Regions from separate parts of the Paenibacillus sp. 102 genome, predicted to be linked through region 4. Evidence: predicted binding sites of a transcription regulator. Region 4 holds the regulator's gene; each other region holds the start of a gene.
What was found. Region 4 encodes LexA, which represses DNA repair genes until DNA is damaged. Its sites were predicted from a motif close to CGAACATATGTTCG; they were not measured.
Positions count from the first base shown of each region.

Region 1: the regulator LexA is predicted to act here: its motif matches at 4,009-4,022, upstream of recN (DNA repair protein RecN).
Region 2: the regulator LexA is predicted to act here: its motif matches at 7,123-7,136, upstream of AAIE21_RS22185 (Y-family DNA polymerase).
Region 3: the regulator LexA is predicted to act here: its motif matches at 4,831-4,844, upstream of uvrB (excinuclease ABC subunit B).

Region 1 covers NZ_JBCGHT010000001.1:678,014-686,011, reverse strand. The annotation lists gene AAIE21_RS03580 (polyprenyl synthetase family protein) at 1-192, shown strand, start outside; gene AAIE21_RS03575 (hypothetical protein) at 210-437, shown strand; gene dxs (1-deoxy-D-xylulose-5-phosphate synthase) at 544-2,436, shown strand; gene AAIE21_RS03565 (TlyA family RNA methyltransferase) at 2,440-3,279, shown strand; gene argR (arginine repressor ArgR) at 3,422-3,871, shown strand; gene recN (DNA repair protein RecN) at 4,146-5,885, shown strand; gene spoIVB (SpoIVB peptidase) at 6,004-7,305, shown strand; gene spo0A (sporulation transcription factor Spo0A) at 7,592-7,998, shown strand, end outside.
Region 2 covers NZ_JBCGHT010000014.1:7,633-15,630, forward strand. The annotation lists gene AAIE21_RS22150 (hypothetical protein) at 1-55, shown strand, start outside; gene AAIE21_RS22155 (hypothetical protein) at 523-1,695, opposite strand; gene AAIE21_RS22160 (hypothetical protein) at 1,956-3,092, opposite strand; gene AAIE21_RS22165 (chromosome partitioning protein ParB) at 3,076-4,443, opposite strand; gene AAIE21_RS22170 (hypothetical protein) at 4,440-4,949, opposite strand; gene AAIE21_RS22175 (hypothetical protein) at 5,021-5,182, opposite strand; gene AAIE21_RS22180 (YolD-like family protein) at 5,517-5,858, opposite strand; gene AAIE21_RS22185 (Y-family DNA polymerase) at 5,855-7,081, opposite strand; gene AAIE21_RS22190 (hypothetical protein) at 7,306-7,566, shown strand; gene AAIE21_RS22195 (S8 family serine peptidase) at 7,622-7,998, shown strand, end outside.
Region 3 covers NZ_JBCGHT010000005.1:220,920-228,917, reverse strand. The annotation lists gene AAIE21_RS15155 (YeiH family protein) at 1-72, shown strand, start outside; gene AAIE21_RS15150 (helix-turn-helix transcriptional regulator) at 192-395, shown strand; gene AAIE21_RS15145 (hypothetical protein) at 417-644, shown strand; gene AAIE21_RS15140 (MerR family transcriptional regulator) at 743-1,504, shown strand; gene AAIE21_RS15135 (hypothetical protein) at 1,501-2,118, shown strand; partial or broken gene AAIE21_RS15130 (DUF4362 domain-containing protein) at 2,210-2,629, shown strand; gene AAIE21_RS15125 (IS200/IS605 family accessory protein TnpB-related protein) at 2,924-4,594, opposite strand; gene uvrB (excinuclease ABC subunit B) at 4,918-6,894, shown strand; gene uvrA (excinuclease ABC subunit UvrA) at 6,900-7,998, shown strand, end outside.
Region 4 covers NZ_JBCGHT010000001.1:189,925-197,922, reverse strand. The annotation lists gene AAIE21_RS01010 (DUF2935 domain-containing protein) at 1-418, shown strand, start outside; gene AAIE21_RS01005 (YfmQ family protein) at 704-1,126, shown strand; gene AAIE21_RS01000 (PadR family transcriptional regulator) at 1,479-1,790, shown strand; gene AAIE21_RS00995 (DUF1700 domain-containing protein) at 1,795-2,337, shown strand; gene AAIE21_RS00990 (DUF4097 family beta strand repeat-containing protein) at 2,343-3,143, shown strand; gene lexA (transcriptional repressor LexA) at 3,171-3,791, opposite strand; gene AAIE21_RS00980 (YneB family resolvase-like protein) at 3,934-4,590, shown strand; gene AAIE21_RS00975 (DUF896 domain-containing protein) at 4,636-4,875, shown strand; partial or broken gene AAIE21_RS00970 (bifunctional metallophosphatase/5'-nucleotidase) at 4,918-6,501, opposite strand; gene AAIE21_RS00965 (coproporphyrinogen III oxidase) at 6,660-7,142, shown strand; gene AAIE21_RS00960 (hypothetical protein) at 7,185-7,481, opposite strand; gene tkt (transketolase) at 7,837-7,998, shown strand, end outside.

The sequences.
Region 1 (7,998 bases), 490 kb from region 4:
GAAATAGGAAAACCGATTGGTAGTGATGCTTCCAATGAAAAAAGTACATATACGACGTTATTTACGATAGATGAGGCAAAATGTATCTTAGAAGAAACAATTGTCAAAGCGAAAGATGCGATTGCATCTTTACAATTACAAGATGAGCATTTATTATCTATTTGTGATTTAATCGCAAAGCGTAATAACTAATGTAAGAGCGTTTTCATTTGTTGAGTCATTTATCATTTTGTGGTATAAATGTAGAAAAAGGTTTTTCTTTTCTTGTTATTGGCAAAAATATATCTAGATTACGTTGCCGTTATCACTTTGTGTTAGCGGCTCTTTTTTCATCAGATAGAGAAGCTAAGATAAATGTCGGTTTTTTACCTGAAAGGCATACTTTGCTTTCTAAGAACATAGAGAAAGATGACGGATTGTCTGTTCAAGTAGGATAGAATAGAGCGTAATAGAAAAGATATTGAAGAATTTCTTGTGTTGTGCAAATATTTTTTATAGTATTTGACATGTTGACAGATTATGAAACGAAAGTGAGTGATCCATGTGGATCTAACGCAAATTCAAAACCCTAGTTTTTTGAAAGATATGTCTATCAGTGAACTAGAGGCATTGAGTGAGGATATTCGTAAGTTTTTAATTGAAGAGCTCTCTCAAACAGGTGGACATATTGCTCCTAACTTAGGTGTAGTAGAACTCACAATTGCTCTGCATAAATTATTTGATAGTCCAAAAGATAAATTTTTATGGGATGTAGGACATCAATCCTATGTACATAAAATTTTAACAGGGCGTGCAAAAGAGTTTGGCACATTAAGACAATATAAAGGCCTATGTGGTTTCCCAAAGCGCTGTGAGAGTGAGCATGATGTATGGGAAACAGGTCATAGTTCAACTTCATTATCTGCTGCAATGGGAATGGCTTTAGCACGCGATTTAAAGAAAACGAAAGAGTGCATTATACCAATTATTGGTGATGGTGCTTTGACTGGTGGGATGGCTTTAGAAGCATTAAACCATATTGGACATGAGAAAACAGATATGATTGTTATCTTGAATGATAATGAAATGTCGATTGCTCCGAATGTTGGTGCTCTTCATAATGTTCTTGGTCGCCTACGTACTGCCGGAAAATACCAGTGGGTGAAAGATGAACTAGAGTATTTACTTAAGAAAATCCCAGCAGTTGGCGGAAAAGTTGCAGCAACTGCAGAAAAAGTAAAAGATAGTTTAAAATATTTGCTTGTATCAGGTGTCTTTTTTGAAGAGTTAGGGTTTACATATTTAGGTCCTGTTGATGGACATAGTTATGAAAACTTATTTGAAACGCTTCAATATGCAAAGAAAACGAAAGGACCCGTACTTGTTCATGTAATTACGAAAAAAGGAAAAGGCTATAAACCAGCAGAGAGTGATGTGATTGGAACTTGGCATGGAACAGGGCCGTATAAAATCGAATCTGGTGATTTTGTGAAGCCGAAAGAAGTTGCACCGGCATGGAGTGCGGTTGTAAGTGAGACAGTTCGTAAGCTTGCAAGAACTGATGAACGTATCGTTGCGATTACACCAGCAATGCCAGTAGGTTCTAAGCTTGAAAAGTTTCATAAAGAATTCCCAGATCGCATGATTGATGTGGGGATTGCTGAGCAACATGCAACGACGATGGCGGCTGGAATGGCAACGCAAGGAATGAAGCCATTCTTAGCGATTTACTCAACGTTTTTACAACGTGCATATGACCAAGTTGTTCATGATATATGCCGTCAAAATTTAAATGTCTTTATTGGAATTGACCGTGCGGGACTAGTTGGAGCAGATGGTGAAACGCATCAAGGTGTATTTGATATCGCGTTTTTACGTCACTTGCCGAATATGGTACTCATGATGCCGAAAGATGAAAATGAAGGTCAGCATTTAGTTTATACGGCGATGCAATATGAAGATGGTCCAATTGCACTCCGTTATCCGCGTGGAAATGGACTTGGAGTTCAAATGGATGAAGCACTCAAAACGATTCCAATTGGTACATGGGAAACTTTAAAAGAAGGTACGCAAGCTGCAATCTTAACGTTTGGTACAACGATTCCGATGGCAATGGAAGCGGCGGAGCGTCTCGAAAAAGCTGGAGTTTCAGTGAAAGTCGTGAATGCTCGTTTTATTAAGCCTATGGATGAAACATATTTACATGAAATCTTAGGTAAGAATATGCCGATTTTAACAATTGAAGAAGCTTGTTTAATCGGTGGATTTGGTACAGGGGTAGTAGAATTCGCTACTGAGCATGGATATCACAGTGCTTTAATTGAACGAATGGGAATTCCGGATCATTTCATTGAACACGGTAGTGTTACAAAACTGTTAGAAGAAATTGGTTTAACGACAGATGCTATTGTAGATCGTATTCATACAATGATTCCATCAAAACAAAAAAGGGCGTAACAAATGAGTGTAAAAAAAGAAAGAGTAGATGTACTATTAGTAGAACGAGGACTTATCGAAACACGTGAAAAGGCAAAACGCGCTGTTATGGCGGGACTTGTATATGCAAATGAAATGAGACTCGATAAGCCAGGGGAAAAAATTTCACAAGATACACCGATTACGGTAAAAGGACAAGTTATGCCATATGTGAGCCGTGGCGGTTATAAGTTAGAGAAGGCATTAGAGACTTTTCACCTTGATTTACAAGATAAAACTATGTTAGACATTGGTTCATCAACTGGTGGCTTTACAGATTGTGCGCTGCAAAATGGTGCGAAGTTATCTTACGCTTTAGATGTAGGATACAATCAACTTGCTTGGAAATTGCGTCAAGATGAGCGCGTTGTTGTTATGGAACGAACGAATTTTCGTTATGTAACACCGGCTGATTTAGACCGTGGCTTACCGCAGTTTGCTAGCATTGACGTTTCGTTTATATCATTAAAATTAATTCTTCCGGTCTTAAAAACGATATTGACTCCAAATGGTGATGTTGCGGCTTTAATTAAACCGCAATTTGAAGCCGGCAGAGAGCAAGTCGGGAAGAAGGGCATCGTTCGCGATCGTAAAGTTCATGAAGCTGTCGTAGAAATGATTGTTGATTTCGCGATTAAAGAAGGATATGATGTTGAAAACTTAACATTCTCTCCGATTACAGGTGGAGACGGAAATATTGAGTTTTTAATTCATTTAAAATGGCATGGTGAGCGTGAGAGTGGTGCAAATCATTCTCTAGTTTCTGTAGAACAAGTTGTAACAGAAGCTCATGAGATCTTAAAACAAAAAGGGAAAGAGGAATAACGTTTGTTGTTCCTCTTTTTGTTGGAATTGTATAATGATTGTAAAAACAATTATGTACAAGTAAACGATTATAAGTTAACATAAATAAGTGAAGTATACTAATGTTTAAACTATGGTAAGAGATAGTGTGAGGTGCAAATGTATGAATAAAGGTCAGCGCCATATTAAAATCAGAGAAATTATAGCGAATAAAGAAATTGAAACACAAGATGAACTAGTTGATATTTTACGTAATGAAGGTTTTAATGTAACGCAAGCAACCGTATCGCGTGACATTAAAGAGTTGCACTTAGTAAAAGTGCCATTACATGATGGTCGCTATAAATATAGCTTACCAGCAGATCAACGGTTTAATCCCTTGCAAAAATTAAAGCGCAATCTCGTCGATTCGTTTGTAAAGTTAGACACAGCAGGACATATGCTTGTGCTAAAAACATTACCTGGTAACGCGCACGCGCTCGGAGCACTTATTGATCATTTAGAATGGGATGAAATTATTGGAACCATTTGTGGTGATGATACTTGCTTAATCATTTGCCGTACGCCTGAAGATACAGGTGTTGTATCAGATCGTTTCTTAAATATGTTGTAACAAAAAGGATCTTGTTTACTTTTTTGCTAAAAGCAGAAAGTAAACAAGATATTTTTTATTATAGGAAAAATAGATGAATGTAAAGTGGAATATAGTATTTTTTAGAATGAAATTAGGAAATCGATGGATTGACCCGTAAAACAAATGTTTGGTACAATGGAGCGGGCTAGAAGAGTAATTTATACATACAATATATATACGATAAACGCAGAGTAAAAAGCGCTTAGCGAAAGCCCTTTTTAGGGGATTAGTTTATAACGAGGTGAATGGGGCATTGTTATCGGAATTATCGATTAGAAACTTTGCTATTATTGAGTCATTAAATATTTCTTTTCAAAAAGGTTTAACAGTTTTGAGTGGTGAAACAGGTGCCGGAAAATCAATTATTATTGATGCAATCAGCTTACTTGTTGGTGGTCGTGGTTCAGCAGAGTTTGTTAGATATGGAACAGAGAAAGCTGAAATTGAAGGTTTATTTTATATAGAGGATGATAAGCATCCATGTATTGCGAAGGCTGAAGAGCTGGACATTGAGATTGAAGATGGGATGATCATTTTAAAGCGTGACATCGCTGCGAATGGAAAAAGTGTATGTCGTGTAAATGGTAAACTTGTCACGTTGAGTATATTAAAAGAAATTGGAAAAACACTTGTCGATATTCATGGACAACATGAAACCCAAGATTTGATGAATGAGGAACGCCATTTGTTTATGCTCGATCATTTCGACGGGGATCGTATTGTGAACCAATTACAAATATATCAAGAGGTATACGGTGAGTATGAGCAGCTAAAAAAGAAACTTAAATCTTTAACAGAGAACGAACAACAGATGGCACATCGGTTAGATTTAATTCAATTCCAGCACGAGGAAATTCGTAAAGCGGATTTGAAAGCTGATGAGGAAAACGAATTGACGGAAGAGAGATTGAAAATCTCCAATTTCGAAAAAATTTATAAAGCGCTTGGTGATGCATACCGTTCATTAAGCGAAGATGGTAGCGGACTTGACCATATACGAAATGCAATGGGACAAATGGAGAGTATTACGCACCTAGATGAGGCGTATCAAGAGAATCATGATTCGATTGCTAATAGCTACTACTTATTAGAAGAGGTGGCCTATCAGCTCCGTGAAAAGTTAGATATGATGGAATATGATCCGAATCGTTTAGACGAAATTGAAACGCGTTTAAATGAAATTCGTATGCTAAAGAGAAAGTATGGAAATACTGTAGAAGAGATTTTAGCGTATGCTGATAAAATAGAGCAAGAAATTTTTACAATTGAAAATAAAGATGTACATATTGAAACGACGAAAAAGAAATTAAAAGAATTAGAAAGTGTGATTTTGAAGGAAGCAATGATATTGAGTAATATGCGGCATCAGCTTGCAGATCATCTTACGAACGCAATCCACCAAGAATTAAAAGAACTGTATATGGAAAAAACAAAATTTGAAGTGAGGATTGCGAAAAGAGAAGGAATTATTGATGATCCGCTTGTAGAAGGGAAGCCAGTGAAACTTACGGTAGATGGATATGATCATGTGGAATTTTATATTTCAACAAATCCAGGTGAACCATTAAAACCACTTTCAAAAGTAGCTTCTGGTGGAGAATTATCCCGTATTATTTTAGCTCTAAAAAGTATTTTTTCTAAGCATCAAGGCGTTGCATCTGTTATTTTTGATGAGGTAGATACAGGAGTGAGTGGTCGAGTGGCACAAGCGATTGCGGAAAAAATTTATCGTGTATCTGTAAACTCGCAAGTGCTTTGTATTACGCACTTACCTCAAGTAGCGTCGATGGCGGATTCGCATTTATTTATCCGTAAACAAGTTGCAAATGATCGGACGATTACATCAGTTACTGTATTAAGTACAGAGGAGAAGGTAACGGAGATCGCTCGCATGATTTCTGGCGTGGAAATTACCGATTTAACGACGGAACATGCAAAAGAGTTACTTACGCAAGCGCATCATTTTAAACAGACAGCAGAGGCTATCCAATAATGGATAGCTTTTTTGTTCAAATGATGATTTCTTAATTCTTCCGGTTATAAACAAAGCGTTGCAAGGAGAGATTAAAAGATGAAGTCGTTAGGCTGAATGTGGGGTAGGAGCGAGGAGAGTGAACGAATTGAAATTAGAGCAATTCAGAAAAATAATAGGTCTTTGTCTCCTTGTTTCATTAATTTTTATCGGATGTTTTAAACCGCTTCGTACGTTTATTTCATCCCCAAAGCAACTCGTTATTTTTGAGGGACAACAATCAGAAATAGCATCATTTCCAGTTTTCCAGGCTTCATCGACAAATCATAATGTTTTTACAGTAAGTTCAAATAAAGAACAGAAATCTGGACTTGTAGTAAATTCGCACCAAAATGGTGAAGCGGATATGGTTTTTCAACTTGCTGGCTTTCCAGTAAAAAAAGTAAATGTTAAAGTATTGAAATATTTCAAAGTAATTCCAGGTGGGCAATCAATTGGAGTAAAATTGAATACAAAAGGTGTACTTGTTGTTGGGCATCATTTAATTCAAACAGAGAGAGGAAAAGTATCGCCTGGAGAAGTGGCTGGTGTACAAGTTGGGGATATGATTACTGAAATTAATGGAAAAGCAATTGAGAGAATGAGTGATGTCGCACCGTTCATTCATGATAGTGGAAAAACAGGTGAACCGCTTAACCTTGTTTTATTACGAGATGGTAAGTATATTCGCACAAAACTAACACCAGAAAAAGATAAAGGTGAGTCGTCTTATCGAATTGGTTTATATATTCGTGATTCAGCTGCTGGTATTGGAACGATGACTTTTGTTCATACGGATTCCATGAAATATGGAGCGCTTGGTCATGTTATTTCTGATAATGATACGAAAAAACCAATTCAAGTGGAGGATGGACAGATTGTTCGTTCTACAGTTACTTCCATCGAACGTGGTAGTCATGGGAATCCGGGAGAGAAATTAGCAAGATTTTCACCGGATCGTGAAGTGATTGGTAATATTACAACAAATAGTCCGTTTGGTATTTTTGGTAAGTTAAATACAGGTATAAAAAATGGCATAATGGATAAAGGTATGCCAATTGCATTATCAAATCAAGTGAAAGAAGGGCCAGCGCAAATACTAACAGTTATCGATCAAGATAAAGTAGAGGCATTTGATATTGAAATCGTAAGCACCGTGCCACAAAAGTTCCCAGCTACAAAAGGAATGGTTGTAAAAGTTACAGACAAACGTTTGTTGGCAAAAACGGGTGGTATTGTTCAAGGGATGAGTGGTAGTCCAATTATTCAAAATGGAAAAATGATTGGTGCTGTTACACATGTATTTGTTAATGATCCAACTTCAGGGTATGGTGTCCATATTGAATGGATGCTACATCAAGCAGGAATTAATATTTATGAGCAAGAGAAAAAAGCAAGCTGACGAATATCAGCTTGCTTTTTTGTTGAGAAATTCGTTGAAATTTTGTAAAAGCTCCGCAAGAGCTGTTTTTTGTTGTAAAATAAAAGAAAAGAGTGAACGTTTCGTTGTAATCCTATGATGGAATGTGTAAAGAAAGGAAAAAAATGAACGATAAACATATTTTTTTGTGTTTTTATCGGAAATTAAGAAACTTTAAAAGGGAAATTTCACACAATTGTCGAACAATTCATGTAGCCTAGAAGCTTACACATGTCGGGAGAATCGATTCGGTAAGGGAGGAAAAGCTGTGGAGAAAATTAAAGTGTGTCTTGTGGATGATAATAAGGAACTAGTATCAATGTTAGAAAGTTATGTTGCTGCTCAAGACGATATGGAAGTAATTGGAATCGCTTATAATGGTCAAGAGTGTTTAAATTTACTGAAAGAGAAACAACCAGATGTACTCGTTTTAGATATTATTATGCCTCATTTAGATGGTCTAGCGGTACTAGAGAAAATGCGCCATATTGAACGACTAACGCAGCCTAATGTCATCATGTTAACAGCATTTGGACAAGAAGATGTAACGAAAAAAGCAGTTGATTTAGGTGCTTCTTATTTCATCTTAAAGCCATTTGATATGGAAAATTTAACGAGTCATATTCGTCAAGTGAGTGGTAAAGCGAATACTACCATTAAACGTCCACTACCATC
Region 2 (7,998 bases), on a different contig from region 4:
CTTCTTCTTCTTCTTCTTCTTCTTCTTCATTTACCTATACTTATATTTTCACTAATTTATTATGATATAGATATTGATTTAAAGTGTTTTGTACAAAATAAACAATTAGGATTTTTTAGGGATAAAAACTATAAACTCTAATTTTTTATTAATTAACATAATTTTCTAAATTAAAAAATTAGATTGTCAGTATTTGTTATATAATGGAATCAAACCTAATCAATATGGTTTCCCCGTTACAAATAATGAGATAGTTTGTTTCACCTTTTTAAATTATCTAAAAAGAACTTGTAGTGATTCCTTACAAGTTCTTTTTTTATTTTCAAATTCAATATTAATAAGTTAACTATGTTAACAGGAGTGAATCTATTGTTTTGTGGAATAATCAAAGTGCATCCCAATATAAAGTTCCTCTATACCTGTCACACTTTAATCATCTGCTCTAATTAACCAATGAGAATTACTAACTGTGATCAGGACAGGAGAACTATTGGCAGTTGCAAAAGATTAAACATGCTGTAGCTATTTATCAATTAGCAAACTAATTGGGATTAAATTTCTTAAAACAGGGATACTCTGGATAGTTTTATCTAATTCCTTCAATCTTTCCTCCCTCTCATTAGGAGATACCTGCAAACCACCAACTAAACTTTTCCCTTTAAATACAATAGAATTAGTATTTCCTTGTTTCAATTCAATTAATTGAAATTCATTTTTTGACATCATATAGTGATTATTATTTATTGTAAGAGGAGATACAAGCATTCTATTTTTATCTTTATCTAACATAACAAACTCTTTCCCCTGATATTGTACAATTGTATAATCTTCTTTTTTCTCAGCTTTTGTATATCCATATTGAAAGAAAATCCATGATGAACCTATACCAATTGTAATGATTATAATCCCTCTTATTCCCCAGTTACATTGCTTCCAAATATAAGCCAATGGGTTTCTTCTATAAATAGCAACAATCCCTCTTAAACATAGCTTTAAAAGTCCATTTTTAATTGTTCCTGACTTCAATTTTTTTAGGGAAAGTACAATAAATAAAAATAGTAACATTACTAGTAAAATGAAAAAAAGTGCCCATACTCTAATACTTAATAGATTAGCTACATTAAAATTATATGAATCCTTTAATACTAAAAATGGTAGATAGCCAAGGACTAGCATAAGAAAAATTCCATTTGTAATTGCATTTATAGGAGCAAACTCTTTCCTATCATAGATTGTTCCTATCACTTCCTTAAAATTACCAACTTTATTTAAATCTGTTTCAATAAATGAACTTGAAAACTCACCTATTTTTGAATAAAAGCTTCCTAATTTCACTCTTATAAAAGTATCTTTTTTAGGAGCATTTTGCCTTGCATCCAGTATATTCATTATAAAACTTGCACACCAAATTAACATTCTTGAAATAAAATATAAAATACACACCCTGAGTATCAAAGAGGAAACATCATATACAGAACTAACAATTAAAGGTACATCTAGATCACTTAAACTAATATCATCTATACCATAATAATCTCTAATTCCCTTTTGAAAAGAATAAGAGAAAAAGTAGATGGCTCCTGTGAGAACTGTGATAATCCATGCAGTATCTTGTAAATAAGATAATCTATCCTTTTGTATTTGCTCACCTTCTTTTTCCATTTGATAACTTTTTCTCTTTATTCTCTTTCTCACCAATACACACCCTATCTAACTAATTCTTTTAAACACTTCTAATACCTAATAACATCTCTATCAAGCTAACAAAACAAAATACTCCCATATCCATCAGCTTAAGAATTTTATAACGTTCCCAAAACAAAAAAATTGTACATTTTCACCTGTATATTTCAATTTTCTCGTTTTGGGGACACTTGTATTTCTTAGCGTGATAGTCATAGAACGGTACAAAAAAATAAACATTTAGCATTCGGTGTTGTTTTACGAAATGCCACTTAGATATTAAACATTTTCTTAAATAACGTTTTTTTATAGAAGCTCCAACTAAATGTATTAATCCTTATACTAGGGACTACAACAGTAGTTATAGTTAAAATGAAGGTGATTATATATAGTAAGATCAATCCCCAAAAAACTAATTTATTTTCTGTAATTTGTTTAATGAAAGATATATTTAAAGAATTTGCCAATAAGATTAAACCATTAATTGGAACCAAGATTATTGAAAGTAATTGTGCCACTTTTCTAGAATTATCGATAACCTTTAGTTTATTAATATTACGTATACTATTAAACTCATTAACCTTTGCTATTAGCTTTCCCTTTAAATTAATGATGATATTCTCAACTTCGGTGTTATGTACCAAAATATTCTCTTGGTCATATGTTATAAACTTTATTTTATTTTCTATCTTTATTACAGCAACCCTAAATTGTCCTTTTTTTACAAAGTATGCATCAAATTCTTCTGTTTTAACTGTTTCATAAAGAATTTGAGTATCTGAAACATGTTCTAGTATGTCTAAATTTAACTCTTTAAAATATTCCTTTATGGTAACGTAATATATCTGATTAATATCTTCAGGGTCTAAACCGCTAAAAAAATTAAAGCTTATTTGACGCTCAATATTTAATCTTTTTAGTTTATTGGAGATAACAAATGAAAAAATATCTAAAGCATTATCATCGTTAATTAAAATGAACCAATGTAAATAGTACTCTAAAGTAGGAAGATAACAAAAATGAATCGTCTGAACATCATTATCTAAAGTGGCATTAGGATCAAAGTTAACCTTTAACTCAGTCTTCATTTCATCATCTTGAGATACCATAATTAAATTCTTTTTCTCATCATATGAGATATCATATTTATACCCTTGATTCACTAACCTTCTACTTAATATTTCTACAAAGAAATTACACCATTTCGTTATATTAAGGGTTACTATTTCATTTTTAATTGTTATAAATCCTTGCAATTCAAGTTTCTCTAAATATTGGAGATTTCTATCATCTTGTTGGAATTTCACTTTATAGTCTGTTAAAGAAAAAACAATATTATTACTATTTTTCTGTAACTTATAAGAAGAAGCTATACGAGAAAGAATTTCGTATTCAGAGCCCACTAGCATAATTAATCACCTGCGTTATTGGTATTGCTGTATCTAATTTTTCCAATAAACTTTCAATATTATTCCCATTATCAGCGCCTAATTTAATAAGAAAATTTAAAATCTGAGTTATTTCTTCCTTTGCAAGACCACTTATTTTGCTAAGATAAACTAAGATTTTTTCATCTAACTTATAAGTATTTTCATCAAAAGGAATAATTTTCCCCTCAAGTAAGCAGTAAAAAAAAGTATTTTGTAACAGTTTTACTATAACTTGAGTTTCATCTTTAAATGCTGTTTCGAACACTTCTCCGATTTCTTTTTTTGCTGTTGCAATTACAGCTTCTCGTTGGGGAATTGTTCCAACTGATAATCGTCTTCGAGCAAGATTTTTCATTTCTTCTTCATAAGTGTGATTTAGATAATCGTATCGGAGTAATACAGAGATTTCACTTATAAATTTATCTATATCTATAACTTGAAGGTTTTTTAATCGAGACATTATCTTACCTTCAGATCCATCTAAGATTAAACTAACCTCCTCACCCCTGTTTAGTTTAACCACAGAAATGGGATAGTTATCATACAAATACTTTATATCATCATGACACAGAGCATCCAAGAAACTCATTGGGTGCTTAACATCAACACTAAACTTCATTATTCCATTATCAAATTTATAACGTGAAGGCATACTTTCATTATTAATAACTAGTAACCGTCTTAAAGTATGATCACTAAAATTATAAGGCTTAATTGAACTCCCCTGGTGGCTAGCTGCAATTCTTCTATAAATTTCTGCAATAAATTCATTTTTTTCACCATCAGTATGAGTATATCCTGAGAAATTTGTCTGCAGAATTATATCCCTTTGAGGGTAAATTCTTAATTCAGTATGTGTTTTTTGCGATATTTTGTGATTCATGTAAGTTGTAATTTTCTCTGTAGTCAATCTTATATTAATAATATCTTCTTTTGTCATTAGGAGAGAAAATATGTTCACATTAACATGATCTATACCTTCAAAATCTAAATCCTTGAGTAAATTGTATATTTTATTAATTTCAATCTTATTTATCGGAAAATAATAAAGTAATCCATTGAAGTCACTTTTAGGAACAGGAATGCTTTTAAAATATTGACTAATCTTAGCTACTAGCTCCTGCTCTTTTCCCTCTTCATTTAAGTCAAGATATGTTTTATATAAAAACCAGCCATATTCATCTTTGCTTGCGGGTAATGTAGTTATTAATCTTTCGCTAAGGCACCAATTAATAATTTCATAAGTAATTTCTGTAGATAGTTCACATATTTCTTCCCAAATACTAAACCCATCTCGAGTGAAGAAAAGTTTTTGTTCTCTTATATTCATTTTTCTAGACTACCTTCATCTTCAGATTCTGTTCCTTCATTTTCCATAATTAAATAATCCATTGCTCTAGAAATAGACGTAGTATGACTTTTACTCTGAAGCACTTCTAGCACTCTTTCAATTTCCTGAATTGAAATATTTAAAGCATCAGCTCTGCCTAGCATTTTTGATATTGCCTCATCTACATGTGCTACATTCAAAGTTTTTTTCTTTTGTTCTTTTAAGACACTATTTATTTCATACATCAGAATCACAGAAAGAAACTTTACTGAATCATGATACCTTTGGAATCCTTCCTTAGATATTCGTAGATCTAGCCCATCCGAGGAGGCTACATCCTTTATTAATTCTCTTATTCTGCTTTTATACAATAAGGATTTATTTTCATCTACTAAAACTTCCTCATCGCCTAATATTTCTTCATTATCATCACCTGGATTAATTGTCTCATTTTTCCCAGAATTAGTCTGTTGATCCTTTAGTAACCTTTCTAACTCCTCTTTCATATAATACCCTCCTATAATTCATTATATATATTTTACCATATATAGCCCGTGCAGCTACTAGCTACCTGGGGTCACCATCTAATTTTATTATTTCGATCACGTTGTGTAGCTCCTTGAATATAGCTAATACCACGCATAATTGATTTCTTACCATACCCATGCCGGATTCCGTCTATTGTCTTTGCTAATTTCCTTTTAGTATCTTTTTGGGAAGTATCTTCGAACAATGACATTTGAATTGCATCATCCTTGGTCAAATTCTTCAGTGTGATGTGTATTTGGCGAAACGGATGACTAGAAAGTAAGTTGTATCATAAAAAATTCACAAAACAAAAAGGAATCCATAACGGGTTCCTTTTCATAACTACTTCAAAAGGTACACCTTTTGGAAGAGTGGTTTTTGAGTAGAAAACATAGTACCAAAAGGTATTAAAATTATTTTTAGTTTAAACCGAAAATGAAATATACTTTTAGGTACGTGTTTATTATAAGGAGTACTGTTAGCATTTTTAGAAAAAAATACATTAAGAACAAAATGTAACAAATGCTTGTTATATAAACTTTTCACTATTTCACATCAATAATGTCATTGAACATAAAAGTAATTTTATTATAAAATGCGTCAGTACATATTACTGAAGTATTCAAAGGATCTATGTCCGTTACAGTCATATAGCTTGTAAGTAGATGGCCATCTTCATAATAAGTAATTAATATTTCTTCTTCTGAAAGTAATGAGCATAATAACTTATTCTCAATTAGATCTTTTGTATCTTGTGTTAATACTGGGCGTGACACCTTCGTTTTTTCTTTAATAATTTCGCTGATACCAACGAATTGTTCTGGCATTGCAGCAAAAGGAGTCCATTTTACCATTCCTCTACCCTTTGGCATATTTGCGTTGTTCATGACTTATGTCCTCCTAGCAGTGTGTTTCTGTATCTTGTTGTCGCACTATTTGTATACGAAATCCCTCTTAATATACTGTTTTTACCAAACCTAGAACGTATTTCATCCATTACCTTAGTTAATTTCATTTCCTTTTCACGTTGTATTGCGTTATCGAATAGTGATATTTGTTCTTCGCCTTCTTTTATCAAGTTAGTTAAAGAAACATTGACCGATCTAATGGGTTCCCCAGTGTAAAACTCATGTAAAAAATATGTACATATATGATAAATATCCATGGTTAAATTGGTTGGTCGATTTAAAGTATGAGTTTTTCTGAAACCACCAGCATAATTTTTACTGTAACCGACTGAAAATTGTATGACTTCTTCAATATGTTCCAATAGGATAATCGGGAATTCTTCTATCGAATAATCACGCATAAGTATTTGGCTTTTTCCGATAGAAGTGGTTGCCGGAACATATTTTTCTGAAATACGGCTAAAATCAATGCCGTTGCTATGTAAATGCATCTCTTCACCAATTATGCCAAAACTTTGTTTTAAGTATTTGAGAGGGTAATTCGCTAAGTCTCCGATTGAATGTATTCCTTTACGATTTAATTTTGCTTCTGTTTTACCGGAAATCCCCCAAAACTTACTGATTGGTCGTATTGGCCATAACTTTATGGGTACATCTTCGTACTTCCAATATGCAATGCAATCTTTCGTTTTCTTTGCTTCTACATCTAAAGCAACCTTACTCATTAAAGGATTAGGACCAATACCTATCGTGCATTCGATACGTGTTTTTTGATATATTTCATGCTTGAAATTCATTGCGAATTCATACGGATTATTAGCAAATAAATGAATGCTATCTGTAATGTCCATAAAAAATTCATCTATGGAATATTGGTGAAAATCCTCAATGGGAACATATTGTAAAGCTAAACCAGTTATATAATTTGAGCACTTAATGTAAGTTCCCATGATTGGATTTACCACAATGATGTCATTACAGCGAGGAATTTCATATAACCTTGCCATTTTTTTAACGCCTAATGCTTTAAGCGGTGGTGTTGCCGCTAGTACTATCGATCCACTTCGATTAACATCACCCACTACGGCAAGTTTTGTATATCGTGGGTCTAATCCTCTTTTGATACAACTGACTGATGCGTAAAAGCTACGTAGATCAACACATAATATAATCCGATTAGGCAAAAGTGAATAGTCATACAAATTAATCACCTCTCAACAAGAACATTAGTTCTTATCACATGCGAACTTACGTTCTTTTAAAAGGTACAAATGTTTAAAGACATTCCATTTCTTTAAAAAAGTTTGATTTTTTTTGTGTTGCTTATCATCTTGAAACTGTTATTTTTTTGCAGATTTCCAAATGATGAATAATACCTAATATTTAGGTTTAATATAAAAACAAATAAGGAAATGGAGGGATAATTTTGTTTTTTAGTACAGAACAAATAAAAGAATTAGATTTAACATTATTGGATGAATACGACGAAGTAATTACAAAAAATTCAACTCGAGATGTTAATATATCATATGTTGGATTTGGTTGGATTGGTTTTAGAACTCCCGATAACAAAAAGGTTTATTATATGGGTCAAAATTTAAAACAGTCTGAAAATTTATTAGTCTTTAGTTTTTATAATTCTGAAAAAACAGATGTGAAGGTTAAAATTATTCGATATGTAATTTAAAAATAATAAAACCTAGTATTAAATGATTTTAGGGGATTAGTAAGGAGAATTTTTCATGGAAAATATCGGAAGACATGAGTTGATTGTAATGAAGAAAGTTGGTTCTGATATAAGTACTCTTTTGGAATACTTAAATAAATTGGGGATTTTATTACACCCTATATTTGATGTTGATGAGAAAGATTATCCTGACTTATCAGCTTACTATAATTTTATGGGAAAGAAAGAGAAATTAGAGAACTTATCCATTTTCATTAGGGAACATAATCTGATTGAGGCTACCTATATAAAGCCACCTACTTATCTTCCTAAAATTCCTAACGAAACTCTTACTAGTGAAACCCCTGACTATTCTATGCGCCAAGTATACCTTAATGCCCCCCCTGTAGGTATAAATGCATACTCTGCATGGACGATACCTGGAGGAAAAGG
Region 3 (7,998 bases), on a different contig from region 4:
GCAGGATTAGTGGGATCAGTTTGTCTGTCTGTTCTCGGTTATATACTTGTATATGCATTAGGATTTATGTAAATGGAAAGAAGGAGACATATTCGGTATGTCTCCTTTTAGTTTGTAAAGATTTATTTACTAAATACTGGGAATTATTTATAATAAAAGTAAAGATATCTTTACTTTTAAAGGTGGAGCCTATGGGTGTGAAAAATAGAATTAAAGAGCTGAGAAAGCAAAATCACATCACGCAAATTGAAATGGAAAAAGCTATGCAAGTGACAAGGCAGACAATTGTGGCGATTGAAAATCATCATTACAATCCAAGTTTGGAATTGTCGCTGAAGATTGCGAAGTATTTTGGGATGAATGTAGAGGAGATATTTATTTTGGAGTGCAAATAGATAAATAAAGGGGAAAACAGAATGGGATTAGCGCTTTTATGTGTCGTTGCAGCTTTGTTTGCATTTATATGGGGTATGCAAAATTTTGTTCACAATCCAGTGCCAAGCACACTCGTCGTTATTGGAGTTGTTGGATTATCGTATTATTTACTAGTATCAGCGCACTATCACAAAACAGCAACGAGTGTTTTAGTTGGTGCAATTGTTTTGACATGTGGACGTACAATTCAAAAAATATTATTTCCGTAAAAGCTGGTTCATTCATGTAATCAGCTTTTTTTCATTTTTTTACAAAAAGACTTGAAAGTTACGTTACGTCATCTTTTACAATGAAAGAGGAAAGGGTGATGGAGATGATTTCGATTCAAGAGCTTACAAAGGAAACAGGAGTTACAGTAAGAACGCTCCGTTATTACGATCAAATTGATTTGCTGAAACCGAGCGGAAAAACAGAAGGTGGACACCGTTTATATAGTGAAACTGATGTCATTCGGTTGCAGCAAATTTTGTTTCTAAAAGAAATGGGTTTCTCGTTAAAAGAGATTATGAATATGCTAATGACAGATGAATTAAGTTTGAAAGAATCGCTGGAAAAACAGCTTAAATTTGTACAAGAAGAGCAGAAAAAATTTAATCGAATGGAAAAGATTTTGCAGGCTGTCGTTTATTCAGCGGAACTTGAAGGAGAGCTAGATTGGAAGATCATGTTCGAACTCATTCAACTTTCAAGGCAGTCGCCTCGTATACGTGAAATGTTTCAGCAAAAGGTATTTTCAGATGAAGAGCAAAAGCTTCTTCGCAATTTACCTAATATGAGCGAGGAAGATGCGAACGTTCGAGAATGGGTAGATGTATTGAAACAGTTACGTAACTTTATGAAAGAGGGTAAGGATGCATCAAATGATGAAGTGCAAGAGGCTACAAAAAGATTAATGGCGAAATGTATGGAGATGGCAAATGGTGATGAAGCGTTTTTGGATAAATTATGGGAAGTGCGAAAGTCGAAAGAAGATTCACAGAAGATGAATATGTATCCAATTGAAGAGGAGCTTTTAGCGTATATGGATGAGGCTTTTCGCATATATGATGAGAGGGAGCGTGGGAAATGAGTATACTTGCAGAATATCGTTGGTATTTCTTAATTGGGGCGGAAGTTGTATTTTGGGTATCAGCTATTGGATTCTTTTTATTGCGTTATGGATTTCGGTTACGGAAAGCTAGTTTTATCGCTGGAATTGTGTTACTTCTTAATGAAATATTTATTTTAGCTTTAGGTGTCATTGATTATTATGAAACTGGTAAGTTTTCTAACTTTCAAATCATTACGATAGTGATATTACTATACGCAATCTTTTATGGAAAAAAAGATTTAAAGAAATTAGATATACGTATCCAGAAGCTTGTTGCCAAATGGCGAAATGAACCGATGCCTATCATTGAAGATCCATTAGAAGTTACTGGCTGGGCTCATACGAAGCAGGAAATATGGGAATGGAGCCTACATCTCATTTTATTTACGATTGTTCATATTGGATTTTTCTTTATGTATGGGCTTGTGCCAATTGAACAGTGGGGAGATTGGCTTGAAAAAGGTATTGTTTTAAATGAGGCGGCAAGTCGTGTGAGCCAGATATGGGGTGTTGTACTTCTTATTGATACGATCATTACATTTTCATATGTGTTTTTTCCGAAGAAGAAGAAAGGGGAAGAGAAGTCACTTTAAAAATGAGAGTGGCTTTTTGTTTGAGGGAAGGTTGTGGTAGTAGTTACAAAGAATCTTTTACGTTGTATATAAATAGTATGAACAGGAGAGGATGACAATAAGAAAAAGAACGAGTTTGATATATCTTTTCATAGTAAGTTTAGTAGCATGTTCACAATCGGGCGGTAAAATTGATGAGAATAATGATGTAATTGCAAAAGATCATAAGGTTTCTAATTTACATAAATTTGAGAAGTTCGTTACGAATGTTGAAAAAGGTGCAGCAGATAAAATACGTATTGTGAATTACACACACGAAGGAGATCCAATCTTTCAAACGCTAGAATACGATGGAAACGAAATAAGCTATTCTTCAGATAGTTCCTATGATAAATTTGCAGGTAAAGATAAAGGGATTTACTCCGATACTTGTAAAAACATAATAAAAGATATTCGTGAAGATATAAGGTATACGCTACATGATTGTAAGAAAGAAATTGGTCATAATGGGTATCACTTGTTCAGTTTGCCATTGAACTACCCCCACCTACCTCTACAAGAGCTTGAGGTGGGGGATTCTTCTGTCTCTGTCCTCGCAAAAACAGTTCCTCTCGTTCAACAAAGAGGATACAACGATATAGAGTTCGGTAGTGTCTATATGTAATGTAAGACGACCCATTCTATCTTCCGACGAAAGGCAAACAAAATAGGTACAACTACTTTTTCTTATATCGAGGCTAGAACACTTTGTCATGCATCCAGTTCCTAGACTTATTATCTGCTCTGGTAATAAGCGTAAAAATCTGGGACAAGGCGTTATGTTTCTTTATGCAAATCGTTTTGCTAGTTTTCTCTTTTCATTTTCAAACAAGTGTAACCGTTCGACTTGTAAGGCTTCTTTCGGTTGATCTACATCGTATAGCTGATAGAAATGATGTGTGCGAATATCCAATCGATTGTTTAATCGATGCCAATGACTCCAGTGATGTGCGTCTTTCTTTGGAATATAAGGCTGAAGCACCTGAGGTACTTTTTCTTTATATCCTAATCCCCGGCGTCCAATGGTAAAGGCCGCGGATTGATGAATAGAGATACCGAATTTCCGCATATATTTCATCTTTCCTGCAATCGAAGTATAAGCGGGATTCACTTGAAAGACAGCCACGTCTCTTTTATCTGCACGATTCAAAATTGAGTTTGTCATCTTCGCATACGCGAACATACTCTTCATTCGATTTGCTTGTTTATTTCCGTATCGATCCCCTGTTTTCGATTGGGTTGTATCTAACTTCTCGATGACAATCGGCTTGTTATACCGCTCCGCTAAGTCCACTAAGCGAATCGCTTCCACTTCGATGATTTTTGTGATTTGTCCTGTAGATTTACCCATAATAGAAAAACGAAGGGAACCACTTCCTTTATAATTTCCATCCTTCGTTACATTTGCCCAAGCAAAATGCTCAAGATTGCAATCTACACCGATTACACCATCTGATCTACTGTAATTCGTGTGAGGGTTTTTCGGCACATCGATTAAACATTTTACAATGTAATACTCCCCATAGTCTTCAACAGACCATGCAATCGGTTTACCATGCTTTTTCTTATTCTTACACTGTAATTGGGTTGTGATTACTTCTTCAATCATTTCTTGCCCATACGGGAACGTAACAGCTGGAAACATAAGTGTTTTCCCGGAACTTGTCGTCATCCACAATTCTTTTGTCTCGAGCACATACTGAAATACAAAATTGCCATGTTTGGCATCTTTCCGTCCAGATAGGATCAGTTGTTTATTTCGAGCACGAGAAAATAATGTTTTCCATTTGTCATGGTTACGTACAAACTCGCGGATCGTAAATTGCGAGCGAAACAGTTTTTTGCTTCCAAATACTGCGCTTGGAATATTCGTTTGATCGGATGAAAGTTTTTGCGTTAAACGGGATTGTCTGTGAGTGAGATGACCGATTTTCGCCTGAATTCTTTTCATTTGAATATCTAAGTATTGGTGTTCAAACAAATATTCACTCAGCCAAATTAAGGTGTCTTTTTTACGAGATAAGGAGATGAGGTTGTTGTGCTTCGCGAAGCGGGTGTTTTTCGGAAATGTCAGCGTTCCTTTCACACAACTTTGTTTGATTTTGCGAAGACTTGCTAGTTTTGTCCGTTCTTGTTTCAACTTTTTCTTAGGTTTCTTAAGCTTCTCTTGCGTTTGCTTCTCATATAATTTCTGTAACGCCATTAAACCTGTAAACAACGCCTTTGCTTCTTGCACCGCACTGTTTGCATAATAATCATTCAATTGGTATTTCCGCTTGAGAACGAGATGAAGACTGTCTGGATACAACTTACGGTTCCAACGTTTTTCACGAACAATCGTTTGAAACGCAAAGCGTTTTGCCTGATTAAATGTTTCAACGGTATCTGCCAATGCATCTACCATTTCATGCGGTACATCTATCTTGTAGATTCGTTTCGAGAAATACGCTCTCTTCACCTGTTCTCACCTTCTTTTATTTGATAAGATCATTATACACTGAAGGGAACGTATGTTCTACAAAAAAAGAGACGTTTTCTTGAAAAAGAAAAAACCGATTCATCCCCCACCTTCACTTCGTTTAGAGGCAGGGGTCTTCTCGGTTAAAATGATAAAATAAATGAAATTAAAACGGGAAGTGACTTATATAAAGAAGGATCCTTCCTTTTTCTATTATATATTGTCGAAAACTTTACCGAATATCTGTTCGTTTTCTTGGTTTTTTTATGGGTATTCGTGGTAAAATGGGAATACAGATTTTTTTATGAGGAGGTCGGATTTTTTTGGAACATCAATTTGAGATTGTCTCAGAGTATTCCCCGCAAGGTGACCAGCCAAGAGCGATAGAGCAGCTGGTAGCAGGGATTAACAATGGTAAGAAACATCAAGTGTTGCTTGGAGCGACAGGAACGGGAAAGACATTTACGATTTCAAATGTCATTAAAGAAGTGAAGAAGCCAACACTTGTAATGGCTCATAATAAAACATTAGCAGGGCAGCTGTATAGTGAGCTCAAAGATTTCTTTCCGAACAATGCGGTTGAGTATTTTGTGAGCTATTACGATTATTATCAACCGGAAGCGTATGTACCACAAACCGATACGTTTATTGAAAAAGATGCCCAAATTAATGATGAGATTGATAAATTGCGTCACTCAGCAACATCAGCCTTATTTGAACGTGATGATGTCATTATTGTAGCAAGTGTGTCTTGTATTTACGGTTTAGGTTCGCCAGAAGAATATCGTGAACTTGTTGTTTCACTGCGCGTTGGTATGGAAAAGGACCGCAATCGGTTGCTTCGTGAACTTGTTGATGTGCAGTACGGTCGTAATGATATTGATTTTAAACGCGGAACATTTCGGGTGCGCGGAGATGTAGTCGAGATTTTTCCGGCATCGCTTGATGAACATTGCATTCGGATTGAGTTTTTTGGTGATGAGATTGATCGAATTCGTGAAGTGAATGCCTTAACAGGCGAAGTATTAGCAGAACGTGAGCATGTGGCAATCTTCCCGGCGTCTCACTTCGTTACACGTGAAGAAAAAATGAAAGTTGCCATTGAAAATATTGAAAAAGAATTGGAAGAACGTTTAAAAGAATTAAATGATAACGGTAAATTGTTAGAAGCGCAGCGGATTGAACAACGGACTCGTTATGATTTAGAAATGATGCGCGAGATGGGATTTTGTTCAGGTATTGAGAACTACTCCCGTCATTTGACGCTTCGTCCAGCAGGATCAACGCCGTACACATTAATAGATTACTTCCCTAATGATTTCTTAATTGTTATGGATGAGTCACATGTAACGGTGCCGCAAGTAAGAGCAATGTATAACGGGGATCAGGCACGTAAACAAGTGCTTGTTGATCATGGATTCCGTCTACCGTCAGCGATGGATAATAGACCGCTTATGTTTGAAGAATTTGAAGAGAAAACGAATCAAGTTGTGTATGTATCAGCAACACCAGGACCATATGAACTAGAGCATACGCCGGAAGTTGTGGAACAAATTATTCGTCCAACTGGGCTTTTAGATCCACAAATTGAGGTAAGACCAATTGAAGGACAAATAGATGATTTATTAGGAGAAATCCATGACCGCATTGCGAAGAATGAGCGCGTATTGATTACGACATTAACAAAGAAAATGTCAGAGGACTTAACAGATTATCTAAAAGATGTTGGCATTAAAGTAAACTACTTGCATTCTGAAATTAAAACGCTGGAGCGGATTGAGATTATTCGCGATCTTCGCCTTGGTAAGTTTGATGTGCTTATTGGTATTAACTTGTTGCGAGAAGGGCTTGATATTCCAGAAGTATCACTCGTAGCTATTTTAGACGCGGATAAAGAAGGATTCTTACGTTCAGAGCGATCATTGATTCAAACAATTGGCCGTGCCGCACGTAATGAACACGGTCATGTAATCATGTACGCAGATCGCATAACGAGATCGATGGGAATTGCGATTGAAGAGACGAAACGCCGTCGTCAAAAACAAGAAGCTTACAACGAGGAACACGGTATTACGCCGAAAACAATTCAAAAAGAAGTGCGTGATGTGATTCGTGCAACGACAGCCGCAGAAGAGACGGAAGTATATGAAGCAGTGCCGGCTAAGAAAATGACGAAGAAAGAACGAGAAAAAACAATCGCGAAGATGGAAGCAGAAATGAAGGAATCGGCAAAAGCGCTAGACTTCGAGCGTGCAGCTGAGCTGAGAGATTTACTGCTAGAATTAAAAGCGGAAGGGTGAAAATAGTGAGCAAAGATTTTATCGTTGTAAAAGGTGCGAGAGCGCATAACTTAAAAAATATTGATGTAACCATTCCGAGAGATCAGCTCGTTGTTGTGACAGGTTTGTCTGGTTCAGGAAAATCATCATTAGCATTTGATACGATTTATGCCGAAGGACAGCGCAGATACGTGGAGTCTTTATCCGCGTATGCGCGCCAGTTTTTAGGGCAAATGGATAAACCGGATGTGGATACAATTGAAGGGTTATCTCCAGCTATTTCAATCGATCAAAAAACGACGAGTCGTAATCCTCGTTCAACGGTCGGAACAGTGACGGAGATTTATGACTATTTACGTCTATTATTTGCACGTATTGGGACACCGATCTGTCCGAACCATGGAATTGAAATTACATCACAAACGGTAGAACAAATGGTAGATCGTGTTTTGGAATACCCAGAGCGTACGAAATTACAAGTGTTAGCACCGATTGTTTCAGGGCGTAAAGGTGCGCATGTGAAAGTATTAGAAGATATAAAGAAACAAGGTTATGTCCGTGTGCGCGTTGATGGTGAGATGCTTGATGTGTCTGATGAGATTACATTAGATAAAAATAAAAAGCATTCCATTGAAGTCGTAATTGACCGTATTGTTGTGAAAGACGGAGTTGCGAGCCGTCTTGCCGATTCCCTTGAAAGTGCACTCAAACTTGGGGGAGGCCGTGTATTAATCGATGTAATTGGAGAAGAGGAACTTTTATTTAGTGAGCATCACGCTTGTCCGCATTGCGGTTTCTCAATCGGGGAGCTAGAGCCTCGTATGTTCTCTTTTAATAGTCCATTTGGAGCTTGTCCGTCTTGTGATGGGCTCGGTTCGAAATTAGAGGTAGATTTAGAACTTGTGATTCCAAACTGGGATTTATCGTTAAATGGGCATGCGATCGCTCCTTGGGAACCGACTAGTTCCCAATATTATCCGCAATTACTACAATCGGTGTGTAATCATTACGGCATTGATATGGATATGCCTGTAAAGGATATACCGAAAGATTTATTCGATAAAGTGTTGTACGGAAGTGGAGAAGAGAAGGTTTATTTCCGTTATGTGAATGACTTTGGTCAAG
Region 4 (7,998 bases):
TCAGGACGCGATAATTAGTGAAAATGTGTTTTGGCTCAGAATTATGATGGAGCACTCTCGTTTTATTGCCTCTTTGCTTGATCAATCAGAGCGGAATTTAGTTCATACTGCTTTAAAATTTGGTGATGATTTTGAAGTTCTTCTTGGTCAAGCGAGGGATGTTGAATCAATGCTATATCAAAAACAACCAACATATCCAATTATCGGAAAAATGAATAAAGATAGTGAAAATGCTACAGTTGAATTGAGAAATTTCAAAAAAGCTGGATTAGAGCTTATCCAAACATGTCAAATTAAAAGTGTAATTAATCCTTTACTAGCTGATCATGTTGTAAGGGAAGCCGAGCATTTCTTATTTATGATTCATGTGTTGGAAGAAAGATTGAAGCAAAAACAGATGCAACAGTCGATGGAATAAGTGCTTTATTATCATGATAGATACATAATAGAGCCTATGGGTTTCGGAGAATTTCATTTAATCGTTTATTTTTTTATCATGAAAAGGTCGGTAATTTCTGTGCTAAGGAATTATCGGCTTTTTTGTATGCTCGCCTTTCTTCATAAATATAGATTGTACGAAAGGAGAGGGGCCATCTTTATCACGTATCAAGTTTCACATAATATACAAAAATTAACTAATTACACTGTGATAATATTAGTAATGTAATAATATGAATTTAGAACATAACGGAGATGATAAAATATGACGACGTGGTTTATAGTTATGTTAATTCTTTTCGGTGCTTTTAAAATAGTAGTGGCGAGTATACCAACTTCTGTAGTGGAGTCTATTATTAGTAGATTTGAATTGCATCCGCAACTTAATAAGGAGGCTGTCACCGTAACTGTTGATGGAAAGCGCTTAGAAGGTGAAGAGAAAATTCGAATTGTTGATTATTTTAACGAAGCGATATTTTTAGAGAAATATTATTTTCCGCCACAAAGTAACGGGACTCCATTGGTCATAGATACTAAGAGGGGGAAAAATGATGTTAGGTTTTCTGTATACAGTTACGATGATCACGTTGATGTAGTCAAGCAGTATAAGAAGAAAGTAGTCGCGTATAGTCTGCGTTCCAAAAGCCTTCAAAACCATTCTCTTGTAATAACGGGAAATTTAGCTTAAAAAGATCGTCAAAGAAACTTTTTTAACATATTATAAATGCTGATAAGTTAATTTTAAAATGATATTACATAGGAAACGTTAAAAAGTAATATTCCTGAAAGAGTATATTTTGGCGGAGAACTAGGGATATATCCCTGCTGTAGTTGTGCTGGGACATAACAATCTATAAAAGATATAGTTTATCACGGTTTTTTCCTGTAGCTAGGGGGAGTCGTGATTTTTTTTATGAGTTGGATGTAAAGTGTTTATTAAATAAACAACAGTACCTTGCAATAAACATTAGTAAATGGTATATTATGGGTAACTCAAGTACCTTGCATTGAGTAGTACTGATTGGAAAGGAGGATTGTCTTTGAACGTCCAGTTTAAAAAAGGTGTGCTAGAGCTATGTGTACTGGCACTTGTCAAACGAAAAGATTGCTACGGTTATGAACTCGTTCAGCAAATCTCCAATAAATTCTTAATCTCGGAAGGATCAGTATACCCGTTGTTACGTCGTTTAACAAAAGAGGGTTACTTTCAAACGTATTTAAAAGAATCAACAGAAGGACCACCGCGTAAATATTATCAATTAACAAATCAAGGAGAAGAGCAACTCCATTTACTTATAACGGAATGGCGTGATTTTGCTAAAGGGGTACAAGAAATTATTGAAGAGGTGTAATGAGATGAACAAAGAACAGTTTCTTCGAGAATTATCGGGACATCTTAGAAAGCTACCAGAAGAAGAAAGGCAAGATATTTTATACGATTATGAGGAGCATTTTCAGTTTGGATTAGAGGAAGGGAAGACAGAAGCAGAAATTATAAAAGGGCTTGGGGCGCCAAAAGCTATTGCAAAAGAGATGTTGGCATTATATCGTTTTGATGAGATGAAAAAAGATCCATCTGCTTCCAATGTAACAAGAGCAGTGATGGCAGCGATTGGTCTTAGTTTACTGAACTTTATTATTGTGTTAGGTCCTCTAGTTGTAATCGTGAGTTTTATATTTTCACTTTGGGTTGGAGGCGTTGCCTCGGTTGTGGCACCGCTGCTAGTAGTGATTAAGATACTAACAGGTACATTCTTATGGCTTGATATATTTGTTTCTATTACATTTGTTGGAGTTGGATTATTGTTATGTATAGTTGCTTACTGCTGTACAAAATGGTTTAAAAACTTTTGTGTAGGCTATGTCAATTGGAATCTCAAAATGATTAAAGGGGAATAGGTGAGATGAAAAAAATATTGTTAGTAGCTGTCGCTTGTATCATCATTGGAGTTATTGGTATATCGCAAACATATACAAGAGCAGTAGATGCTGCGGAAAAGGGAGATAAAGAAAAGGTTATTAAAAATGAAGCAATTAAAACTTTAGAAATTGATTTGGATGCTGGGGACGTTACGGTTCAAAAAGGAAATGATTCTTCTTTTTATATAAAACAATCAGGGAATATTGCAAAACAAAAAGTAAGTATTGATGAACAAGGAGATACGCTAAAGATTCAAGGGAAGGTAAAAAAAGGAATTTCATTAGATTTTTCATTTTTATCATTTGGGTTTAAAGCACCGGGGGTAACAATTGTTGTTCCAGAACGTGCTTATCAGGACATAAAAGTAAGTTCTTCTGCTGGTGAGATAACAGTAAATGATGTAAAGAGTGAACATGTAGAAGCAGCAACGCTTGGTGGAGATGTAGAAATAGAGCGGGTGACAGCGAAGAAAGTGGAAGGGTCTTCAAAAGCGGGCGAAATTAAAATGAAAAAAGTAAGTGGAAAAGTTATTGCGAAAACAACAGGTGGAGATGTAGATGTTATTGACCATGACTCTAAATATGATTTAGAAGCGAGCTCGACTGCAGGAGATGTCGATATTCGTCTACTTGAGAAACCTCAAGATGCGACTGTAAGTGGGAAGACATTTGCTGGTGAAGTTAAGGTTTTTAAGGAAGAAGAAAGAAATGTAGTAGTAGGGAATGGTAGTGTGAAAATTAGCGGACAAACATCTGCAGGAGACGTTATAATTGATGTGAATTAAAAATAGACCAGTTTAACTGGTCTATTTTTAATGTAAATCACGATATACACCGATTACTTTTCCGATAACAGAAACTTTATCTAAAATGATTGGTTCTAAAGAAGAGTTTTCAGGTTGTAAGCGAAAATGATCTTTTTCTTTGTAAAAACGTTTCACAGTTGCTTCATTATCTTCTGTTAAAGCAACGACAATCTCTCCGTTGTATGCAGAATGTTGCTGGCGAACAACAACTAAGTCTCCATCTAAGATACCAGCTTCAATCATACTGTCTCCAGAGATACGTAACATAAATACTTGATCTGCTCCAGCAACAACGCTTGCAGGAAGTGGGAAGTGTTCCTCGACACTTTCAACTGCTGTAATTGGTAAACCTGCTGTAACTTTACCGACGATCGGGACCTGAACAACTGATTGTGTTTCTGTTTCGATTCTCACTTCTCCTAAAATTTCAATGGCTCTTGGTTTTGTTGGATCACGTCGAATATAACCTTTTTCTTCTAGACGTGATAAATGTCCGTGCACCGTAGAACTAGAAGCAAGGCCAACCGCTTGACCAATTTCGCGTACGGAAGGTGGATAACCTTTTTCTTGTACTTTTAGCTTAATGAAGTCGAGAATGTCTTGCTGGCGTTTTGTTAACTTTTCCATGTTTTTTAACACCTCGTTTTCTTTCAATTTTCTTACTTATAAGTATAACATGCGAAAAAACATTCTACAAACATAAGTTCGAACAAAAAGGCGATTTGTGATACACTAAAGGAAAAATCGAAATGGGGAAGAAGGTTTTAAAATGAATGCAATCATTTATGCCCGTGTAAGCACAACGAAAGAAGCACAGGAAACATCATTATCACGCCAAAAAGATGAATTATTGCATTTAGCTGAGCGGTATCAAATGAATGTTATAAAGGTGATTGAGGAGAAGGCAAGCGGTTATACGATTGAACGAGACGGTATATTAGAAGTGCTGGACATGATTCGAGATGAAGAGATTGATGTGCTTCTTATTCAAGATGAAACGCGCCTCGGAAGAGGGAATGCAAAGATTGCATTAATGCACTGTTTACATAAAGAAGAGATCAAAGTATATACACATACGCATAATGGGGAATTACAGCTTTCTGATGCGGATTCTATGGTACTAGATATTATTGGTATTGTCGAAGAGTATCAGAGAAAGATTCATAATTTAAAGATTAAACGTGGAATGCAGAGGGCGGTAGAAAGAGGATTTCGTCCAGAAAAAAACTTAAAAAACCGTCATTTAAGTACAGGGCGTGAGAAAAAAGAAGTGCCGATTGAAGAAATTGTACGTCTGCGCCGTAATGAATTAACATTTGAGGAAATTGCTGCAACGCTTCGTGGTTTTGGCCACGATGTATCTAAAGCAACAGTACATCGCAGGTACGTGGAATATACAAAGCAATTGCTTGATAAACAAGACTAACTATTGTATGATAATAATCAGTTTTAAGTAGAAAGGGGATTCGAGATGCTAAGTCACGAACTCATTGAACGCATTAACTTCTTAGCGAAAAAAGCGAAAGCTGAAGGATTAACTGAAGAAGAACAACGTGAGCGCCAATCGCTCCGTGAACAATATTTAAAAGGATTTCGTAAAAATATGTTAAACGAATTAAAAGGCATTAAAGTCGTTAACGAAGAAGGTAAAGATGTTACACCGGCGAAATTAAAAGCATTGAAAAAACAAGATAATGCAAAGTTAAATTAAAAGATGGGCGAAGCCCATCTTTTTTTGTTTTAATAGAATTGTTTATTTAATAACTTTCCAATTGTTGTTGGTTGTCGCTTCAATTGTTCCTCGGTCTAGTATGTAATCTGCAATAAGTTCAGACATATCGATTGGTATATCTTTTATGATGGGCTTGTTTTGATACATAAAGTAATTTCCACCACCACTAGCGCGATAATTATTCATGACTACGTCATATTCTTGATCAAAGGGAATGGGAGATCCGTTATATTGTAAGGAAACTACTCGTTCACCAACTGGTTTTGAAATATTTAGTATGTATGAAATTCCTTCCCACATATCGTAATTGTAATGCTGTGGTTTTGGCTCGGTGTAAGTAGGATTTACAATGATATTCCCATCTGTATCTAACATGAAATATTCAGCAGATAGCTCAAGTGCTTCTTTCATATCTTTTCCTGTAATCCTGATGACCTTTAATGTATTTGGATAAATATAATTTGAAACAATATCTCTCATTGTAATATGTTTTGGAAAGCCAGAAGATTCATTATGAAATAGGCTTGTACAAGAAATGTTGACTCTAGTTACCTCCATTTGTACTTTGTTTATAAATTCAATAAAGGAATGGTCTTGTAAACGTGTTTGCAGTGCATCATAAATCAACATATCTCCTATAATGGTACCGATAGGCTAATCTAACCATTCTTGTGTTTGTTTTTCATAAGTCGATACGAGTGATAGGGCTGTTTCATCTGCTGGGATGTCTTGGGCAGATAACAGTTCCGAATGGCATTCCTTAATAATCCATCGATCTTTATTTTGTTGTAGTTTCACATGAACTTTCCCTAATGAATGACCGTTACATCCGGTTTGCAAAACTGTCACATTATTTACTTTTGTATTAGAAATATAGCGGTGTTGATGTCCAGTTAATAATATATCGATTCCTTCTATTTCTTGACACATTGCATAGCCCTGATTTTCTCCTGTTAAAATTTCAGTCGGTTCTCCAGTTTGTAAGTCCCGTTCAAAACCACCGTGATATGCTACGATTAGTAAATGTGGTTGCTCCTGTTCACGAATGTAGGAAACCCATTTTTTTGTTACCTGTAGTGCATTTTCAAATGTTAAATCTTCAATATGCTGTGGTTGTTCCCAATTTGGAATGTAATGTGTTGTTACTCCTAAAATGGCAACTTTTATATCGGGATATAAGTGTTTGATTATATATGGTGTCCCAAAATATGGTTTCTTTGTATCTTTATCTAAAATGTTAGCGGCTAGATAGGGGATATTTGCATTTGTGACAGCTTGGTTTAATACGTCCATTCCATAGTTAAATTCGTGATTTCCAATAATCGCTGCATCATAATCAATATAACTGGCGATAATGGACATTGGATTTTTTTCATGCTGCATATATTTAGCGTAGTAATAGGTGAATGGAGTTCCTTGTATGAAATCACCGTTATCAATCACAATTACATGTTCGTGCTGGTTACGCTCTTGTGTGATACGTGTTGCAAGTTTGGCTAATCCTATTTCTGCATTTTCATTATTTTGATAGTGAATCGGATAGACCGTACCATGTATATCGCTTGTTAGTAGAATGTTTATATGAACAATGTTGTTCTTATTCAAGCTTATCAACCTTCTTTTTTTGTTATCTTATGATAAATCATAACAGATAATCTAGGTTTGTTTTTTTATTGAATGTTTAGAAAATGTAAAATTTATAAAGAAGAAAATGAAAATGGTTTCGGATTATCGTATGATGACAGGGGAAAGGGGAGGATATTATGGCTTTGCAACATGAATTTGTATTTGTTTCAAATGAAAAAGGAGAGTTAAGCTCTGAAGATTTTTCTTGGCATGACAGGGAGTTTTTTTATAAAGATGGAACAGTTGTTGAAGACTGCGTGATATTAAGTGATGAAATTGTTTTGTATGTGTCAGATTTTTTGCATTGGATTCCGACTTATAATCCTTCCAGGAAAGAACAAGGATTTGGTATTCATTATTATGGTATTACAAAAATCGAGAAAGAAGGAGCGGAAATAGCGGTCGATCTATTTTGCTCGTTAGTCGGTCTGTTTTCGTTGGCACCTGAAAAAATAGAACTTACAGGCTCATTTCAATGGACGGTAGATTGTGATACGGATGGAGAGTATGAACACCTTGTTTTTAATCGAGATATTCTTTGTACAGAGTTAGAGTCTTTAATTAGACTACTTCATAAAGTGAAAGAGGGAGAAGGATACCTTTTGCATTTTGGAATTTAATCTTTTTTATCCAACGTAGTGTTCAGACATGAAAAGTATTAATTATTTTCTAAATAAGGCTGAAATAAAAGAAATAGCAGTTGCTATAAATAAAGAAATAATGGCGATAAGAAACAAGAGGATTGCAATGACACTATATAAATAACCTAATCCTTCACTTGCTATCATTACACCCCGATCAAAATACAGTATGCCAAACGTACCAATGGAGAGAATAAGCATGACAACACCTGGGATGTATTTAAGGGGTGATTTTAATTTGACGGAAAAATAAATAGAAAGAATTGAAATGAGGGCTATAACAATAATAAAGGTGTAGGAAGCTGTTTCTTCACTCATTATTTCGCCTTCCTCCGTTTTTTTATTTAATATATACGATAAAAATCAATATATATTCATTTCTATTGTACATGTTATAAGTGTAAATAAGGGGATGGCGGGTGACTAAAAAGAATATTTGTTAAAAATTATTAGTGACTACACAAAATACAGATAATTCCCTTTATTATCAATAAATAAATAAATAAAAAGTATAACATATTGAATGCCCATACATTCCGGAAATTACAGTTTTTTTTATGGAAAATCGAAAAAACATCAACATATTTGTCGATACATGTTGTATAATCTTGCGTGGGAAGATATCATATAAATGTGTAAAACGTTTACTAATATAAGCGAAGGGAAGAATAGCATGTCACATTCAATCGAACAACTTTCTATCAACACGATTCGCACATTATCCATCGATGCGATTGAAAAAGCAAACTCTGGTCACCCAGGAATGCCAATGGGTGCAGCACCAATGGCTTATACATTATGGACTCAATTTATGAAACATAATCCAAATAACCCA